Regions from separate parts of the Glutamicibacter sp. NPDC055354 genome, predicted to be linked through region 3. Evidence: riboswitches for the same ligand, from Rfam matches in the RefSeq annotation. Region 3 holds a riboswitch; each other region holds the start of a gene.
The links. Region 3 has a riboswitch for S-adenosylmethionine ahead of ACWICV_RS15515 (acyl-CoA dehydrogenase family protein). Riboswitches for the same ligand answer to the same signal wherever they lie in the genome.

Region 1 (6,503 bases), on a different contig from region 3:
AAGTTGGGATTGCCGCTTTCTTCATGGACCAGGAAAACTTCATGCACTGCGGCCTGAAGCAGTTCCTCGGCCTCAAGGTCATACACTTCCTGGTCGCCAGGGATCCCCGGGTAGAGGATCTGGAAGTCCAGCGCGGCGGTGTCGTTCGGTTCGTTATTCTCGTTGAATTCGCGCTTGTAGACCACGGTCGCCTGCACATAGGGCGGTTTCAAAGCAGGCAATTCCAGCTCGTCGTTAACGCTACGCAGCTCGAAACGGCGGGCCAAACGCGGGTAGGAGGATTCAAAGAAATCGTTGATCTCCGGCCTAGGCACGGTGACCGGACGGCGGTCAACATACCAGCGGCGGTGCGCGTCAGGAATCGGCTCAACACTTGGCGCGAGCCAAATTTCATCAGGCTGAGCCAACTGGGCATAGAAACCATGCTCGGCGATGACACCGCTTGGTGCTTCCGGATCGAGAATGAGATCCTGGTTTGCAATGTGCAGGACACCGTCCAATTGCAGTCGTTGCTCATCCAGGGAGGCCTGCATGCTGAAGCTTGCTGGAGCAACGATGCGCACGCGCTGCTCGGATCGGGTCGTGATCAGCGGAATTCCCAGCTCATCAGCTTGGTCAAGCAGCGGCCAGAGCAGATCGGAAGCGTACTCGTCCAGGAACAGCCAGTCCTCATCCACCTTGAACTGCAGCTGGCTGTCGCTGCGCGCCATGGAGGCAAAGCGGGTAAACCAGTGGTGCTGCGCCCGCAGCAGGTTCCAGCCGTAGGTCTTGAAGCCCAGGGTGGTCCAGCGAAGCTGGCCACGAACCCAACGGCCTTCGGTGTTGCGTACCATTGGGCGCACTCCCAAGCGGAAGCGCTTATTGCGGGTCGGGTGCGGGATGGTTCCGGTCGGCATCCACTGTTGCTGCTGGGTGGCGTCCTTCGAATCGAAGAGCAGGAACTGAAGCGCCATCGGCACTACCGGATCGTGCTGCGAACCAAGCAGGCCATCGGCCGGGCCCGGCTCGGACTCTTCAAACCATGAATCGATTTGCTGCGACCAAACTGTGTTCGGCTTCTCTTCCCGGGCAGGCACGGCGCGTGGCTGGGAAGCGATCTTGTTGGAGACAATAGCCAGTGCCGCGATGTGCGAGCAGATTCCGGGTGCGTCGCAGGTGCACTCGCACGATTCGATCTTCCACTCTCCACCGTCCATGAGGACCTGGATCATCGGAGAATATTCTTCGCCAGAATCGGTGACGGTGCCTTCGATCTGGTGGGTGCTTTCGTCGAATTCCACGTCAACCACGGAATTTGCTTCTGCAGCCAGGTTCTTTCCATAGAAGAAAGGAACGTTGCCCAGAAAAGCCAATAAGTGGCGGGCATCAATGGTTGGTGGAACAGATTCAATCATCCTCTCATCGTTTCACGTTCCGGGCCTTCGCGAAAGTTGAAGGGCCTTTCTGTGAATAATCACTATCTATGACGTAGCGTTGACGCATGTCCCAAGTGTGGCCCTACCTTCCAGCACGCGCAGTGAACATAACGACGCTCGTTGAATTCGACCGTCTCGCAGCCGAAGCGCTGGCTTCCCACCGCGCACGCGGAAAAGGCTGGCGAGTGCACCGTGTTGATCTGCGCGAACGGGATACCGTGCTGGAATCCTTGGATCTTTCCGAAGCGCTATTCATCGATTGCCAGTATTCCGCGCAAGGAGCGCAGATCGTGCAAGCCACTGGCGGGCTGTGCATGAGCTCGGGGGAGGAGCTTCCCTTCGAGACGGTGGCTCGCGGCTTGTATTCGCCGCATGAGTTGTACTCGGGGATCCGGACGCAGACCTACGAGCATGTGCCTGATGCGAAGATCTACGCGTACTCCCAGCAGCATGCAGCGGTGAATTCCGATAGCGATAGCAATGCGCTGGCAAGAACCCTGCATGATCACCACATTGGCCAGGCGCTGGTCTCGGCAGTGTACGAGGGCACGTTCAAGGAAACCCCGATTATCGGGGTGATGGGCGGGCATGCGATGAGCCGGGGCACTGCGCAGTATGCGCAAGCTTTGGAGCTTGGGCGCATGATTACCCGGGCCGGCTACGCGGTCGCCACCGGTGGAGGCCCCGGCGCAATGGAAGCTGCCAATGCCGGTGCGTGGCTGGCCGATTACGGACCAGAAGATGTCGCTACGGCATTGCAGATGCTGGCCGAAGTGCCAGATGCGATCCATCAGCGCACCGGCTGGGCGAGAACTGCGTTGATGGTCAAGGAGCGTTTCCCGAGCCAGCGGCAGTCCCTGGGCGTGCCAACCTGGTTCTACGGCCATGAGCCGCCGAATCTGTTTGCCACCCAGATTGCCAAGTTCTTCGCCAATTCCATTCGTGAAGCGATTCTGCTGGAGCAGTCCAACGGCGGGCTGGTAGTTCTGCCCGGGGCCGCTGGCACGGTGCAGGAAATCTTCCAGGATGCCTGCGAAAACTACTACGCTACCGGTGCTCGCGTGGTGCCGATGGTGCTGATCGGCAAGGACTATTGGACGAGGGATCTGCCTGCTTGGCCGCTGCTTCAGGCCCTGGCCAAGGACCGTGTCATGGAACAGAAGATTGCTCTGGTGGAAACCGCCGAAGAAGCGATGGAGTTCATCCAGAGCATGCAAACCCTGCGCCGGCGTACCCGGCGGCCGGAGAACAGCTAGAGCACGGCATGGAAAATGCCGGTACAGACAGTGCCGTACCGGCAGTCGCAACGTAGCGGGCTACTAGCTGATGCTGACGTCGAAGATCAGGCCCAAGCAGTAGGTGATGGCCGCTGCGCCCCAGCCGATGGCTAGCTGGCGCAGGCCGCGCTTGAGTGGCGAGGCACCGGAGAGCAGGCCTACGATCCCGCCGGTGATCATCAGGGCCAATCCCACCAGGACTACCGAGACGATGATCGCGGTCATGCCGGACAGGCCAAGGATATACGGCAGGATCGGCACCACAGCACCGGAAGCAAAGAGGAAGAACGAGGTGGCCGCCGCACCGGTGGCCGAACCCAGCTCCTGGTGCTCCTTCTCGAGTTCTTCGCCGCGACCCTCTGGGTTCAGCGAGAAGTCGGGGTTGCAATCGCAGGTGAACAGGCCCATGCGTTCGGCGGCCCGGTGCTCGGCATCTTCATCGCTCATGCCGCGGGCCTTATAGATTAGCAGCAGCTCGTTGGCGTCCAGATCAAGGTTCGGGGCCGCTGTCAGCGTGACCTGGGTTGGGCGTGAAGCTGTCAGCAGCTCGCGCTGGGAACGCACCGAAACGTATTCGCCAGCTGCCATGGACAGTGCACCGGCCAGCAAGCCGGCAATGCCGGAGAACAGCACGAAGGTCGCTGAAACACCGGTCGCACCGATGCCCATGATCAACGCGAGATTGGAAACCAGCCCGTCGTTGGCGCCGAAGACCGCAGCACGGAAGTTGCCCGAAAGGCGCGCACGGCCTGCTGTAGCAAGCGCGCGAACGACTTCTTCGTGGACCTGTTCGTCGGCCGCCATCTGCGCGGTGGCGTCCTTGTCATCGCGGTAGGGCGAACTGCTCTCGGAGCGCTGGGCCATGGCCAGCACGAAGACCGAACCGAAATGCAATGCCAGGAAACGCAGCATGGTGCGGCGCAGCGACGGGCGGACTTCCTTGACATGTTCGCCGAGCAGGACGCGCCAGTGGGATTCGTGGCGTGCTTCCGCCTCTGCCAGGCCCAGCAGGATTTGCCGTTCCTGCCCGGTTTTCTTTTCCGCGAGGGCCCGGTAGATGGAGCCTTCTGCGACTTCATCAGCGAGATACTTGCGCCATCGCTGGATCTGCGCTTTGGTAGGTTCGGTTGCTGAGTGCTGTGACATCGCGAAGATGACTCTCCTGGAACATGGAGTTTCCCAATGAAACCCGTGGATCGGATCAACTACCCAGTTTAGTCAGGGCTCCTGCACTTGGGAATTTGGCAAGACTAAAAGCAAATCGCTTGCCCGCAGGATCTCCGGCGACTGGCACCACCAGCAGCAATTCAGATGTGGCCGGATCGAAGGTCGGCCGGCGGGCACAACGAGCAATGAGCTGTTCAAGCCTGAGCGGATCTGCAACGTAGCGGGTGCGCCAGCGGCCTTCGGCCTTGAACTGCACTTGGCCGGTCTGGCGGTCGATGACGGGCAGAATCGGATATGCCATGGGACGTCAACTCTCTTGCGAGCTCTTGCCCGTGCACCTGTTGATGCGCGGACCGCTTCCTCATCCGAACCACCCATGAACTTGGGGTTGGTGCGCGGCCAGTCGGAGCTTGGCGCCGCGTCTCGTGAAGCAACATTTCCGATGGTACCGCCGGTGGCAGGGCGCGGTGAAGTCCGAATGCGTAATATGACTGCGGCTCAGCTGCCCGGGGCAAAGGCATTGGCCAGTTGCTGCAGCTTCTCGCGTTGTTCGGCCCATTGCCCCGCGGTGTAGCCGGGCAGCAGATCCAGTTGCGCGGTCCAGCCAGCACGGCCATCGAGCTGCTCGCGGATAATATCCAGATGCCCTGCATGCCGGGAGGTCTCGGCGAGCGCATGGATGAGCAGGTGATCCAAGGTGGTTTTGCCAGCTGGCCCCCACCACGGTACCTCTACGGGACAGTCCAGGGGCAGGTCGCTGATGGCTTCATCGGCGAAGGCGATGGCTTTCCGATACAGGCCGATCAGCTGTTGCGCATCCATATCTGCTGGCGGGAGGAAATCCGCGTCGGGATCATGCGGCGCAATGAATTCGCGAACGTAGCGGTCATCGGCCCTGCGCTTGAGGCAGGTGCCGAAATATTCGTATTCATTGATCGCCAAATGGTGCAGTACTCCCAGGATATGGGTGCCTGTGGGGGTGAGCGGAGTGCGTGCCAGGTGTTCGGCGAGGCCTTCTGCCTTGTAGATCGCATTCTCGCGCGCGTCGTTCAGGTACCCGCAGAGCTTGTCCTTGGTGCTGTCCATGGACAGAGTCTAGTGAGCGCTGCAGCCTCGCGGTAGAGGGCGCGGTGTGTTTACCATTGGTAAACTTGCCCCGCAGGCCTTGAAGCCAAAGTGGTTGCGGTTGTTGCTGCAGAAAACGTCGAGGAGCCAAACGATGAAAACCTTGCCAGTTGAACCAACCGGTGCTGCGATCAATATCGGTGCGAGGCTGCGCGGGGTGCGCCAGACCCAGCGTATGACCATTGACCAGGTCGCCGAGCTATCCGGACTGACCAAGGGTTTCCTCTCGCGTGTGGAGCGCGACCTGACCAGCCCTTCGGTTTCCACTCTTTTGCGGTTGTGCGAAGTGCTGGGCATGGAGGTCGGTACCCTCTTCGAGGTTCCTGAAACGAAACTGGTCCGACTGGAGCAGGCGCCCCGTGTTTCCCTGGGCGGTGACGGCATCACGGAGCAGCTGGTCACGCCGCGCAGCGAGAAGCGGGTGCAGATGATTCGCGCCGAGATTGCGCCAAAGGGCACCGGTGAAGCGGAACTGTATTCGGTGGATTGCGAGCTGGAAGTGCTGCACGTGATCGCTGGAAAATTCATCCTGGTATTGCCTGATCAGCGCGTAGAACTCGAAGCAGGCGATACGATCACCTTCCCCGGGCGTGAACCGCATAGCTGGGAAAACGATTCTGATGAGGTCGCTGTGGTTACCTGGACGCTGATCCTCTCATGACGCCAAGCCACGGCACTTGCTGCCATGGCACGGCATGCGCAGTGCGGCTGCGCGTTCGTCTGCGGGGAGATGAACCGCGTATTCTAGGAACGATGCGTTGTTCCGGGCGCTCGGGACAATCAGTGATGGGAGAGGCGTGAGGACAGGCGAACCAACCGCTGCGCAAGATCAACTGCGCAGTATCAGCTGGTGGGCTTCGATACTTTTCGGCGTTCTTATTGGCACCACCTTGACCTGGATCCGCACCCAACGCAATTTCTTCTTCATTGGCGCCGCGATTCTGGCCGTCGTCATTGTCACCATTGGCGTGCGGACGATTCGCCGACGGGCACGCTTCCCGGTGATGGCGCAGGCACGCACCTCGTGGGCGTATGTGCTGTGGACCGGTGTCCTGCTGGTCCTGGCCGGACCGATCCAGCTGGTGTACGTAGCTGATGACCTTTCCGAACTGACGATCAAATCGCTGGTCATGTCCGCAGGCTTCTGCCTGGGCATTCACGAGGTCGACCGCGCGCTGGTGAAAGCCAGCAAGAAGCGCTCCGGCAAGGCCTAGCCTCCTGATTTGGGCAAAATAGCCTGAAATTTAGTCAAAACATCCAATACCCTTTGGCGCGATTTTGCATAGTGTGATCCTGATCAACTTTCCAGAAGGGGTTGCCATGTCAGGAAAAACCGCGAAGAACCACACCGCAGAACCAGGCCTCAAGAAGGTCCTCGGCCGCTGGGATGCCTTGGCCATAGGCGTTGGCGCGATGATCGGTTTTGGCTGGGTCGTGCTCACCGGCGACTGGATTACCACCGCCGGTCCGCTGGGAGCCACGCTGGCCATGCTGGTTGGCGGTGGCATCATGGCGGTAG
Region 2 (6,503 bases), on a different contig from region 3:
TCCAGCGAATCCCTGAAACTCCAGCATTCCATCTACGCGAGAGTGGCCTTGGGCCAGCTGCATGTTTTCTAGGCCCTGGAAACTAGGGGAGCTGGCGCCGGGGCTGGGAAGGGTGGGATGTTTGCACACATTGGCTCTTTCGAACCCAGGCAAATATGGTCGTGTGCCCATAGGTATTCGGGGTCACTTTTCCTAGTATTGGCAGGATGATCGATCTTTGCGCCCGAAACCGGGGTGGCACGGTGGCGTCTAGCCCAACGGGCAAAGCCTTGAGCGGCTTTGCCGATAGGGCTGGTCCACCCGTTGAGCCATTGCGGGCTGGACGCAGAGAACTACCGATATTGGCAAAGGAGCCAACCCGCCGTGTACGAACTGCTTGTTCTGCTGATCCTTGTTGTGGCCATCGTGATGGTCACAGCACGCCTGAAGATCAGCCCATTCCTCGCCCTCGTTGGCGCCGCTATCCTGGCGGCCTTCGCCTACCGGATTCCGCTGGCCGACGTGGCTTCGACGGTCACCACGGCTTTCGGCAGCACCATGGGAAATATCGGACTGGTGATCCTGTTCGGAACGATGATCGGTGTCATCCTGGAGAAATCCGGCGCCGCGATCTCCATGGCAGATGCGCTGATCAAGGTCCTCGGTACCCGGTTCCCCAACCTCACGCTATCGATTATCGGCTACATCGTTTCCATTCCGGTCTTCTGCGACTCGGGATACGTGGTGCTCAACTCGCTGCGCAAAGCCATCACCCTGCGTACCGGGGTCTCCGGGCTGGCAACTTCCATCGCCCTGATGACCGGCCTGTACGCGACCCACACCATGGTGCCTCCAACTCCGGGCCCGCTGGCCGCGGCCGAAAGCATCGGCATTGCCGATAACCTGGGCTTGATCATCGCAGTCGGATTGCCCGTTGCGGCCATCTCGGCACTTGCTGGCTTGGCCTACGCCAGCCGCTTCAACAAGTCCCAATGGACCCCGTTGCCAAGCGACGACCACAATGACATCTCCGAACTCGACTATGAGCAGCTGCGTGCAAGCTTCGGAAAATTGCCCAGCCCGGCGCTGGCCTTCATGCCGATCCTGGTTCCGCTGGTGCTGATCTGTGTCGCATCCATTGCGAAGCTGCCCTCGCACCCGATGGGCGAAGGCACTGCCCTGGAAATCCTTTCCTTCTTGGGGACGCCGGTTATTGCGCTGATCTTCGGCTTGATCTCCTCGACTTTCCTTTTGAGCGGTGGCAGCAAGCTGGCGGTCTTCAATGAGCAGATGAACGAAGCTGTACGCACCGCTGCTCCGATCTTGCTGATCACCGGTGCCGGCGCCGGCTTCGGCGCGGTCCTGGCCGCGTCGGATCTGACCACGATTCTTTCGGATTCACTCAGCGGACTGGGCTTGGGCCTGGCTGTGCCATTCCTGATCGCCGCTGCGCTGAAGTCCGCCCAGGGCTCGTCCACCGTCTCTATGGTGACCACTTCCGCGCTGGTCGCTCCGATGCTCGGCTCCCTGGGATTGGGTTCGGAGCTGGGCATGGTGCTATCCGTATTGGCAGTAGGCGCCGGTGCGATGGTTGTCTCGCACGCCAACGACTCCTACTTCTGGGTCGTCTCGCAGCTCAGCCGCATTCCGGTGATCACCGCCTACAAGACCCTGAGCGTGGCTACCGCCATCCAGGGCACCGCGGGGTTCCTGACTGTACTGGTCCTGGGAGCCGTACTGCTTTAGCAGCACGGCTTCCAAGAAAGCAACGGATCGCGCCATCGGCAGATGGCGCGATCCGTTGCTTTAAGCAGTGCTGGATTAGCCCAGGCCTGCCGCCGGGAAGCTCCGCACGGCCTTATTCGCTGTGGCAGTCGAGATCACCAGCAACGCGATGGCGGCCAGGTAGCCGGCTCCGGTCGCGGCGAAGGAGAAACCGAATTGGCCCAGCAGGCAGAGAACTGCTGCGCTGGCCAATGCCGCCCAACCGGCCCAGGAAGCCGCGGCAAGCAGGGGCGCAGCCTGCTGATGCCCGGCGAGCCAGGCCCCATCGCTGGCCAAGGTGTGGCGCGTCTTGATGCCGATCGCCGCATTGCGAGCGAGCTTCCGGTCCCGTGCCATTGGGGCGAGGAACGCTGCGACCAGCGTTATGCTCAGCAACCCGAACATGAAGGCAATCACGCCTGCTGGATCCACTTGCCGCCTCTTCTGCCGATTGATCTTGAATGGCCATTCTATGCGGTCGCATGGAAGTGCCCTGATCCACGCTGTGTTCCCAATCGATGCCTAGGGGAACGCCTTTGAAATCCAGTTCCAGCATGCCAATTGCGTCATGCGAAGGTCATATGACGTCTTATCCGCCCGTTTTCCGGCAGGGCGAAGGCGCGAAGATGACGTATTTTGTCCTGCTGTTCCTCCGCATGACAGCGCCCTTCCCGAGGACCTGCCAGCAATGCTTGACTCGGAGCACAACCCATCCAGAGCGGCTGAGAGGCCTGGCTCCGAGACGCCGCAGCAAGCCTGCACTCCGCAGGTAGTGCTAACGCCAGGTTCGATGGATCCGCAGATTTTCTGCATCCTTCGGAATCCATAGCCCAAGAGGAGAACGAAGATGACTGTACTGGATACCCAATTGCCGCGCGTGCCCTACACCGGCACTGCTGATGAAGCTGAACTGGCTCATTGGCGCGACGTCGCCCAGCAAGTAGCTGACAAGCTGGCGGCTGACGCGCTCGAACGCGACCGAAAGAACGCCCAGCCTTTCGCCGAAGTGCAGCTGCTGCGCGAAGCCGGGTTGCTCAATCTCTTAGTGCCTGCAGAATTCGGCGGAGCCGGAGCCCATTGGGAAACGGCCTTCGAAGTTGTCCGCATACTGGCCGCAGCTGATGGATCCATCTCGCAGTTGCTGGCTTACCACTACATCAACCAGTCCGGCATTGCGTTCTATGCCCCGGCAGAAGCCCAAGGGGCATGGTGGCAGCGCACCGTGGAAGGTGGCTGGCTCTGGGGCGATTCGGTGAATCCAGTGGATCCGGATTTGACGCTGAGCGCCGAAGGGGACGGCTACCGACTGCATGGAGCCAAGCGATTCTCCACGGGTTCCGGTGTTGGCGAGGTCATCGTCATCAACGCGCTGGTCCAGGGCGGAGAATACGACGGGCAGATTCTCGCGTTGGTTCTGCCACGCGATATCGATGGCTTGGAAATCGTTGACGACTGGGACTACCTGGGACAGCGGCTGAGCGCGTCGAATTCCTTGAAGTTCCACAACGTGCGGCTCGAAGCAGGGGACTTGCTGGGATTCGTCACCGATGAACCGGTCTCCACCCTGCTTACCCCCGGTATCCAGTTGGCCTTCGCCAACTTCTACCTGGGCATCGCCCAGGGAGCACTGGAGCGCGGCAAGCAGATCTTGCTGGGCCGCAAGAACGCCTGGCTGTTCTCGCAGGCAGAGACCTACTCGCAGGACCCGATCTTCCAGCGCACCGTCGGAGAGCTCAAAGCCCGCACTGCAGCAGTGGCGGCGCTGACCGAGAAGCTGGGCCGGAAATTCGATGCCCTGCTCTCGAAGGCCGGGGAAGTCACCCAGCCCGAACGAGCGGCGTTGGCCGTGGAAATTGCTGAAGCCAAGGTGGTCTCCACTGAGGTGGGAGTGGATGTGGCGAACCGGATCTTCGAGGTGACCGGTTCATCTTCGACTGCGAACTCGGTGGGTCTGGACCTGTACTGGCGCAATGTGCGCACCCATTCGCTGCACGACCCAGTGGACTACAAGAAGATCGAGGTCGGCGCCTACTTCCTGCGCGGAGAGTCCCAGCCGCTCTCGCTGTACACCTAAGAAAACTTCTCCCGGATTGGACTGAACGATGACTGTACTTGCAACTGGCAATCGACTCGCAGGCCTCAAAAACCGCTTCGCACCGCTCTTCGCGCGCATTGCGCAGGGTGCAGCTGAACGCGACCGCACCGGCGAATTGCCCTACCAGCAGGTCGCGGACCTGGCCGCTGCTGGCTTTGGCGCGGTTCGGGTCCCGGAATCGCACGGGGGTGCCGGTGCTACGCTGCCCGAACTCTTCGAGCTCTTCGTGGATCTCGCGGCGGCGGATTCCAATATTGCCCAAGCACTGCGCGCGCACTTCGCCTTCGTCGAGGACCGTCTGGTTGCGGCCCCCGGCCCGGGGCGCGACAAGTGGCTGGCCCGCTTCGTGGCGGGAGAACTGGTGGGTAACTCCTGGACCGAGGTCGGCACCGTCAAGGTCGGGGACGTGATCACCAAGGTCACCCCGGACGGCGAGGGCGGATTCAAGATCAACGGCACCAAGTACTACTCCACCGGCTCGATCTTCGCCGACTGGCTCGATACCTACGCAGAGCGCACCGACACCGGAAAGCGCGTGATCGCCGCAGTCAACCGCCACCAGCCCGGCGTCGAGCTGGCCGATGACTGGGATGGCTTCGGCCAGCGCACCACGGGTACCGGCACCTCCACCTTCACCGATGCGATTGTCGCCGAAGAAGACCTCATCGACTTCGATACGCGTTTCAAGTACCAGACAGCTTTCTACCAGCAGGTGCTGCTCGCTGTTCTGGCCGGCTCCGCCAAAGCAGCCGAGCGCGACTTCGCCGCCGAGCTGAAGGCGCGCAAGCGGACCTTCAGCCATGCCGCGGCCAATCTGGCGGCCGAAGACCCGCAGCTGCTGCAGGTGATCGGCGAGGTCTCCGCGGCGGCCTTCGCTGCCGCGGCAACGGTGGAACGAGTGTCGACGGCATTGCAGGGAGCCTATGAAACTGCGCAGGCGCTGCACACCGGCGAGGTGACCGGGGAAGAGGACGAAGCAGCCAACGATGCGGCAGAGCTGGCCAGTGCCCAGGCGCAGGTGGTGCTCACGCCATTGGTCCTCAACGCGATCACCCACGCTTTTGATGCGCTGGCCGCCAGCGCCACGAGCGTTACCAAGAACCTGGACCGGCACTGGCGCAATGCCCGTACCGCCGGCAACCACAACCCCTGGGTGTTCAAGGCGCGGTTGATTGGCGACCTGGCGGTCAATGGCACCGAGCTTCCGCGCGTGTGGGCGATTGGTGCATCAAAGTAGATTCCATGGTCTTGCGAGCCCAGCATCCTTTGCCGGTGCTGGGCTCGTGGTCGTCGGCCCGGGGCAATTGATCGACCATCGTTCCAGTCGCCTGACGGATAGCTGCCGGCCTTGGCCCTAGCGCACCTGGGTAACCGTGCCACTTGCGATATGGAAGATATCCAAGTCGCGGGGCACGAAGAGGCCGCCAGAGAACTGTTTCGAAGCCCGCTGCCAAACTTCCATTCCAGATCCAGCGGGAACCAAATGATGCAGCGCCAAGTTCCGTGCTCCAGCCCGCTGGGCGATTCGACCTGCGTCTTCTGCGGTGGTGTGCGCGCGCCGATGATGTCCCATGCTCGCTTCCAGTTCGGAGGATGAAGCATGCGGGTAGCTACGAGCGATGGCCTCCAGATCAATAGCTTCATGGAACAGCAAGTCGCAGCCTTGGGACAGGCGCGCAAGATTTGCGCTTGGCGCTGTATCGCCGGAAACCACGACCGATCCATATCTCGAATCAAAGCGGAATGCGAATGCCGGAGCGATAGGTTGGTGCTGGACCAGGATAGCGCTAATTTTTACATGCCGATCAGCGTATATTTCAAAAGGCTCCATGTCCGGATGGTTGTTGTGGTTGGGGTGGAAGCCTGTGCCGGCGGGAATCTCGATATCTACGCCATGGAAAATATCCGAAATATCAGGTGCCGCCGAATCCCGTCGGCGATCGTTGAGATCTGTCGCATGGGCGCGCAGCAGCAAGTTGACCATGGCGTTGGTCCCGGGTGTGGGCGACTGCGGAAATATGGCTTCCGGCTCTTCGGCCGCTGTCTGCATCGAGGGCAGCACTCCTCGATCACCCGGTCCGAAAACAGGAACCTGCCGACCCTCGGTGCCGCGGAACCCAAGGCCGCCCAGGACCATGACAGAATTCAGGTCAATGACGTGGTCTGAATGCTGATGGGTAATGAAAATTCCGCGCAGGGCAGTGGGGTGAATCCCGATCTCAGCCAGGCCCAAACCGACGCCATGGCCGCAATCCACCAAGTAAGCGTGGCCGTCCACAACGATCGCGGTAGAAATTCCGCGACGGTGACCGGTTCCTGGATCCGGCCTCAATAGCGGGCCGCCAGCAGTTCCAAGCGCCACTGCATGCATTCCGGTCTTCATCACTGGCTTCATCTGTCTCCTGTAGACGGGTTATTTCATCGGCAAGCTGATGCCATCATCCGCTTTCACGCTGGATATTGCCACGGGGCAGTGAGCCTGACCCGCGCTTCACGCTGGCCAACGAGCGCACCTTCTTGGCCTGGATTCGAACTTCGCTAGCCTTCCTCGCGGGCGGCACAGCGCTGGAGGCATTCGCCGCAGAGGCCTTCCCGTCGCCAGTTCGCACCTGGCTGGCGGTGCTGGTGATCGGCGTCGGCATCCTGATTGCCGCCGGTGCAGCCG
Region 3 (6,503 bases):
CGGCACGGTGCTCGGTGCCGCCGGCGACGGCAAGATCAGCGCTGCCGCCCGTGCAGACTATGCGGATGCCGCTGCGGCCGTGCTGCTTTCCGAGGAAGACCAGAACGGCAGGATCTACGAGCTGGGCAGCGACAAGCCATTCACCCTCGCCCAGCTTGCTGGCGCGGTTGGCGCTGCCGCCGGCCAGGACATCGCCTACCAGGAAATGGATCCCGGGCAACTGGAAAAGATCTACGCTGATGCCGGCGTCCCCGGACCGTTCGCGCACATCCTCGTCGATACCGACATGCGCATTCGAGAAGGAGCGCTGGAGGTGGACTCCGGGGAGCTGGCTCAGCTGATCGGCCGCGCCCCGGCTTCCTTGGGCAAAGTCATCAAGGACAATCTGGACAAGTAGCCCAGGTGTACTAGGGTTCCAGCGGGCAGGCACTGGCGGCGATCGAGGCCGCGGTGCCTGCCCGCCGCTTTAACGCGTCACAACCCGGAATATTCGCGCGGCAATGCCGAAATTGCCGCGCAAACCCATGGTGCTGCATGTCACAACCGCGTGGCGAGTTCCCGCTCCCGTAAATTTGCGCATACTTCATCCCCACCTGCAGAGGAGATCAAAGCATGCCACGAGTACGTTTAAGATCAGTTGCCTGCGCGGCAGCCATCGCCTTGGGCCTGGGAGCTTTCTCAGCGCTTCCGGCGAGCGCCGAACCACGGCACACCCAGAAGGACCCGACCGCCATCGGCACTGGAGGCGCAGTCTCGTCGGTTGATCCGGAAGCCACGGCTGCCGGCATCGAAATCCTGCGCAAGGGAGGCAACGCCGTCGATGCGGCTGTGGCAACCGCGGCGGCACTGGGCGTCACCGAACCCTATAGCGCAGGCATTGGCGGCGGCGGATACTTCATGCACTACGATGCGAAGTCGGGCAAGGTCAGCACCATCGACGGCCGCGAAACCGCCCCGGCAGGCATTGGGCATGATGCCTTCATCGATCCTGGAACCGGCGAGCCGTATAACTTCACCCCGGACCTGGTCACCAGTGGTGTGGCCGTAGGCGTGCCCGGGACAGTGGCCACCTGGCAGCGCGCACTGGATAATTGGGGTTCGCAGAACCTGAAACAGGTTCTGCGGCCGGCGACCCAGATCGCTTCACGCGGCTTTGTCATCGACGAGACGTTCCGCGAGCAGACCCTGGACAACAAGGAACGGTTCGCCGCGTTCACCTCCACGAGCGAATTGTTCCTGCCCGGCGGAGATGCTCCGGAAGTCGGGAGCATTTTCAAGAATCCGGATCTCGCACACACCTACCGGATGCTGGCCAAGCAAGGCATTGATGGATTCTATGAGGGCGAACTGGCTGCCGACATCGCCCAAACGGTACAGGCGCCGCCAAAGAGCGAAGACACCACCCTCCCGGTTCCCGCAGGGCAGCTGGGCACCGCCGACCTGGCCGGCTACGAAGTGGTGGAGCAGGCACCGACAAAGGTGAACTACCGGGGCTACGACGTCTTCGGCATGGCTCCTTCTTCCAGTGGCGGAACGACCATCGGCGAATCGCTGAACATTCTGGGCGAATTCGATTTGCCAGCCATGGAAGAACCCGATGCCTTGCATCATTATTTCGAGGCAACTGCGCTCGCCTACGCTGATCGCGGCAAGTACGTCGGCGACCCCGCGTTCACCAGCGTCCCGACCCGGACCTTGACGGACAAGTTATTCGGCGCGGATCGTGCCTGCGCCATTGATCCGGATCAGGCCGCAACGAAGCCGGTCGCTCCGGGCAACCTTGAAAACTATGATGGCCAATGCCCTGCGGCTACCAGCGAACCGGTAGTGGAGCAGGATACGGAGAACATCTCCACCACCCATCTGTCGGTCGTGGACCGTTGGGGCAATGCCGTTTCCTACACGTTGACCATCGAGCAGACCGGCGGCTCGGGTATGGTGGTCCCCGATCGCGGTTTCCTGCTGAACAACGAGCTGACCGATTTCTCCACGGTGTACGACCCGCAGGATCCGAACCGCATTGAACCTGGCAAGCGCCCGCGTTCCTCGATGGCTCCGACCATTGTCCTGCAGGACGGCGAGCCGGTGCTGGCCATCGGCTCCCCCGGTGGTTCAACCATCATCACCACGGTGCTGCAGACCCTGGTGAACCGCATTGATCTGGGCATGGATATCAGCGAAGCCATCGCCGCTCCACGTGCTTCCCAGCGCAATACGGCAGTGGTCACCGCGGAACCGGAGTTCATCCAAGCCCATGGTTCGGCGCTCGAAGCCTTCGGGCACAAGCTCGCGCCAGCTGGGGATTCCTTCACTCCGCAGGCGGAAATCGGGGCGGTTGAAGCGGTGGAAATCGCTGCCGACGGCACACTCACCGCCGCGGCCGAGCCCACGAGGCGCGGCGGCGGTTCAGCCATGGTGCTGCAGCCAACCGAATAGGCCCGCAGGCAGACGGCGGCCCCCGGCAACTTCATTCGAAGGTGCCGGGGGCCGCTGTCTGCTGCGCTAGCAGGCGATGCGCCTAGGCCTGCGCGGCCATCCGGTTGGAGATCTTGTACCGGGCTGCGCGGTGGGTGTCCTTCACGCGGTCGCCGGCGCCGAACATCTTGTGGCGCAGCGAGCCCTCGGTGTATTCGGTCTTGTAGACCCCGCGCGCCTGCAGCTCGGGAACCACGTACTCGACGATGTCCTCGAAGGTGCCCGGAGTGACAGCATAGGCGAGGTTGAAGCCGTCCACGTCAGTGTAGTCCACCCAGTCGATGAGCTTCTCGGCTACCTCGGCGCCGGAACCAACGGAGACCGGGCCGAATCCGCCCACGCCGATCCATTCGGCCAGCTGGCGGATGGTCCACGGCTTGCCGGTATCGCCGCTGGCCTTCTTGAAGGTTTCCACCGAGGACTGGATGGCGTTGGACTTCACGTCGTCGCCGATGACATCGTCGGGACCGTAGACGGACATGTCGATGCCGGTCCAGCCGGACAGCAGTGCCAGCGACCCCTCGATATCCACGTAGGAGCTGTAGTCCTGGAACTTCGCCTGGGCCAGTTCGGTGGTTTCGGCGGTAATGATGGTCTGCATGGCGAAGACCTTGATGTCGTAGCGGCCACGCCCGGCGGCCTCGGCAGCGTCACGGATCTTGCTGACCGCTTCCTTCAGCAGGTCGCGGGTGGGGCAATTGACGAAGATCGCTTCGGCGTTCGACGCGGCGAACTCGGTGCCGCGCTTGGAGGCGCCGGCCTGGTAGATCACCGGGGTGCGCTGGGTGGACGGCTCGGTGATGGCGATGCCCGGGACCTTGAAGTACTTGCCCTCGTGCTCGATCGGGTGCACCTTGGCCGGGTCGGTGTAGACGCCGGTGGCCTTGTTGTTCTGCACCGCGTCGTCTTCCCACGAGCCTTCGAGCAGCTTGTAGACCACCTCGAGGTACTCATCGGCGTGGTTGTAGCGCTCGTCGTGCTCCATCTGGTCTTCCTGGCCCATATTGCGGGCCGCCGATGGCAGGTAGCCGGTGACGACGTTCCAGCCCACGCGGCCGTTGGTCAGGTGGTCCAAGGTGGCCAAGCGGCGGGCGAAAGCGTACGGGTGCTCATAGGCGGTACCTGCGGTGACGCCGAAGCCGAGGTTCTGGGTCACAGCGGCCATGGCGGAAACCAGCATCATCGGGTCGTTGACCGGTGCCTGCGCGCCGGAGCCCAGCGGGGTCACGTTGGTGCCCTTGTACACGTCGTAGGTGCCCAGCACGTCAGCAAGGAACAGCCCGTCGAACTTCCCCTTTTCCAGCACCTTGGCCAGGTGGGTCCAGTAGCCCAGGGTGTTGTAGGTCGAGGCCTTGTCCTGCGGATGGCGCCACAGGCCCGGCGACTGGTGCACCACGCAGTTCATGTCGAATGCGTTGAATAAGATCTCGCGCTTGTTCTCGCTCATGGCTTTGCCCCCATAGGTCGGTAATCGTGGAAAGTTGCTGGTTTGCGTCGCAGGCCCTCAAGCCCGCTGGGTTGAATCTTCGCCGGTGACGGACAGCCGCTGCGGCTGGACACCGTTGATCTCGTAGTCCCCGACGATGCGCGCCTTGTAGATCGCCGGGTTATGCGTGGCGATGGTGCGCGCATTGCGCCAGTGCCGGTCCAGGTTGCAGCCGCTTCTGGTGGACGAGGCTCCCAGTCCGTCGAAGAGCTTGCTGGTCACGCCGATGGCCAGTGGCTGCACCACGGTTTGCGCGCGGTTGGCGGCCAGCTCGCATACTGCGTAGCGTTCTTCGTCGTTCAGTCCCGGGTCGCCCAAGGCGGCTTCAACTTCGAGTACCGCGCCGATCACCACGGAGTCGGCAGCGAAGGACTCCGCGGAAACTTCGCCCACCAGCTGGAGGACCTGGGGTTCCTGGTATACCGGCACCCCGGTTCCGGTGGTGAAGATGCGGGTGCGCGCCTGCACCGCGCTACGCAGGTCGTTCAGCGCGGCGCGGGCGATGCCGGCCTGCACGGCCATGAGCACCAGCTGGAAGATCGCCGCTTCGGAGTCATTGGTCTGCTGCGGCATGAAGCAATCCACCGGGACCTGGTGGAATTCGGTGGTGCCGGTTCCGGTGAGCCCCTGGCCGAATCCATCCCAGTCGTCGAGGATCTTGACGCCGCTGCGCTGGGTGGAGACCACGGCGATCTGGCGGCCGGCGAGCTCCGGGTGGGCCACGGCAACGGTGGTCCAGTCGGCAAAAATGGTGCCGGTGCAGTAGTACTTTTCACCGTCGATCACCCAGCGCCCGTCCACGGTGCTGGCCTTGGTGTTCAAGGTGCCCAGGGCGTTGCCACCGCGTTCGGTGTAGGCGTTGCCGATAATCTGCCCGGCAGCGATGCGAGCGACCCACTTCTTGCGCAGCTCTTCGTCCTCCAGCGCCAAGACGTTCTCGACGAATGCGACATGTGCACGCCACAGCTGGCCTACGTGGGAGTCCGCCTCGGACAGCTCGATGAGCAAGCGGAAGACATCCACCAGCCGTGCGCCGTAGCCCCCATCGGCAACGGAAAGGCGCAACGCACCGAACCGCTCGCGATTCAGCAGGCCTACCTGCTCGAAAGGAAGCACGCGGTTCAAGTCGCGGTCCTTGGCGGTTGCGGCGATCTGCGCAAAAACGGGACGGAAGATTTCGGCCAGCCGGTCGTATTGCTCATCCGCACTTGGTCCGGGGGTGATTTTCAGCAATTGCCTAGTCGGCAACTGTTCTTCAAACTTGTCCAGGCCCATTGCGGTGGCCTGCGAAGGGTCACTGAGCTGGTTGAAGTCCAGTCCGAGGGCATTGTGCGATTCACCAATAGGCATCAGGGTTCTCAATTCTTTCCATCGGTCCTGGCGGTAGCACCGTCCCGCTATTGGGGTGGTTGCTGCGGCGTCGTGGAGCCAGATCTCTCAGCCGCTCTGGATGGGTCGTAATTCATTTGTAACGGTAATAAACCGGTGATTCCAACCCGCGAAGTCACATTTCGTCCCAGTGCCGGCAGTGCCCATCTTCAAATTTCACAGCCTAATCCGTGTCCTGCCGAAGATGAGTTGCAAAGTTTTGCTTAATGTCGAGCAAACCGGCCTGCAATAAAATAAATAACGAAATTTCTGGGCAATGTGACGTAGTTGTCGAAGATTTTTTCATATTACGCGAGATTTGCGTTCAAATCGTTCGACTCGTTGTAATGGACACGTAACCATCCCGAGCGGCCGAGAGATCTGGCTCGTTGACGCCGCAGCAACCACCTTTGGAGTTTTGCTCTGCAGGCCGGTGCTACCGCCAGGACCGATGGAGATGAACATGACTCTTTCCTTTGCAGCGCCCGAGGCAGCTCCCGTTGTCTCAGCTTCAAGCGCCCTGGACGTGCAGTTCAGCAACGTGTCGCGGACCTTCACCACCAAGATGGAAAGCCGCACCGTCCTGGCCGATATCAACCTGCAAATTCCAGCAGGTCAAGTCGTGGCCATTCTTGGAGCCAGCGGTTGCGGAAAATCCACGCTGCTGCGTTCAGTATCGGGCTTGGACCACCCCACCACCGGCACCATCCGCACCGGCACCCGCGAGGTCACCGGCATCAACGAGTTATGCGCCGTTGCCTTCCAGGAGCCCCGGCTGCTGCCATGGCGCTCGGTTCGCCAGAACATTGCACTAGGCCTGGCACCGGAAACCGATAAGCGCGCCGGCAACTCGCTGATCGATGAGTTGATCGAGCTGACCGGTCTGAGCCATGCAGCCAGCTTGCGCCCACGAGAGATCTCCGGAGGCATGGCGCAGCGGGTTTCGCTGGCTCGCGCGCTGGCTCGGCGCCCGGGTGTATTGCTTCTTGATGAACCCTTCGGAGCCCTCGATGCGCTGACACGCTTGAAGATGCAGGATCTGCTGCTCTCGATTCACGCATCGTTCCCCACCACCGTTCTCATGGTGACCCATGATGTGGACGAGGCGTTGACTTTGGCTGACCGCGTGATTGTTCTGGGGCGAGGCGCTGGGCATAGTGCAGCGGGCGTCATC

Region 1: linked by a shared signal. The riboswitch ahead of ACWICV_RS10425 (hypothetical protein) and the one ahead of ACWICV_RS15515 (acyl-CoA dehydrogenase family protein) in region 3 are both predicted to bind S-adenosylmethionine.
Region 2: linked by a shared signal. The riboswitch ahead of ACWICV_RS13575 (acyl-CoA dehydrogenase family protein) and the one ahead of ACWICV_RS15515 (acyl-CoA dehydrogenase family protein) in region 3 are both predicted to bind S-adenosylmethionine.

The regions. Positions count from the first base shown of each region.
Region 1 is NZ_JBSHMB010000002.1:41,647-48,149, forward strand. Features, by position in the region: gene ACWICV_RS10410 (SNF2-related protein) at 1-1,394, opposite strand, end outside; gene ACWICV_RS10415 (LOG family protein) at 1,481-2,671, shown strand; gene ACWICV_RS10420 (VIT1/CCC1 transporter family protein) at 2,735-3,838, opposite strand; gene ACWICV_RS10425 (hypothetical protein) at 3,894-4,160, opposite strand; SAM riboswitch class IV at 4,177-4,290, opposite strand; gene ACWICV_RS10430 (DinB family protein) at 4,358-4,945, opposite strand; gene ACWICV_RS10435 (helix-turn-helix domain-containing protein) at 5,079-5,645, shown strand; gene ACWICV_RS10440 (hypothetical protein) at 5,782-6,198, shown strand; gene ACWICV_RS10445 (APC family permease) at 6,305-6,503, shown strand, end outside.
Region 2 is NZ_JBSHMB010000003.1:54,328-60,830, reverse strand. Features, by position in the region: gene ACWICV_RS13590 (CdaR family transcriptional regulator) at 1-72, shown strand, start outside; gene ACWICV_RS13585 (GntP family permease) at 364-1,725, shown strand; gene ACWICV_RS13580 (hypothetical protein) at 1,801-2,175, opposite strand; SAM riboswitch class I at 2,450-2,540, shown strand; gene ACWICV_RS13575 (acyl-CoA dehydrogenase family protein) at 2,591-3,817, shown strand; gene ACWICV_RS13570 (acyl-CoA dehydrogenase family protein) at 3,846-5,075, shown strand; gene ACWICV_RS13565 (MBL fold metallo-hydrolase) at 5,193-6,233, opposite strand; gene ACWICV_RS13560 (YidH family protein) at 6,296-6,503, shown strand, end outside.
Region 3 is NZ_JBSHMB010000004.1:94,904-101,406, reverse strand. Features, by position in the region: gene ACWICV_RS15530 (NAD(P)H-binding protein) at 1-397, shown strand, start outside; gene ggt (gamma-glutamyltransferase) at 613-2,436, shown strand; gene ACWICV_RS15520 (LLM class flavin-dependent oxidoreductase) at 2,519-3,922, opposite strand; gene ACWICV_RS15515 (acyl-CoA dehydrogenase family protein) at 3,980-5,311, opposite strand; SAM riboswitch class I at 5,327-5,418, opposite strand; SAM riboswitch class I at 5,686-5,787, shown strand; gene ACWICV_RS15510 (ABC transporter ATP-binding protein) at 5,793-6,503, shown strand, end outside.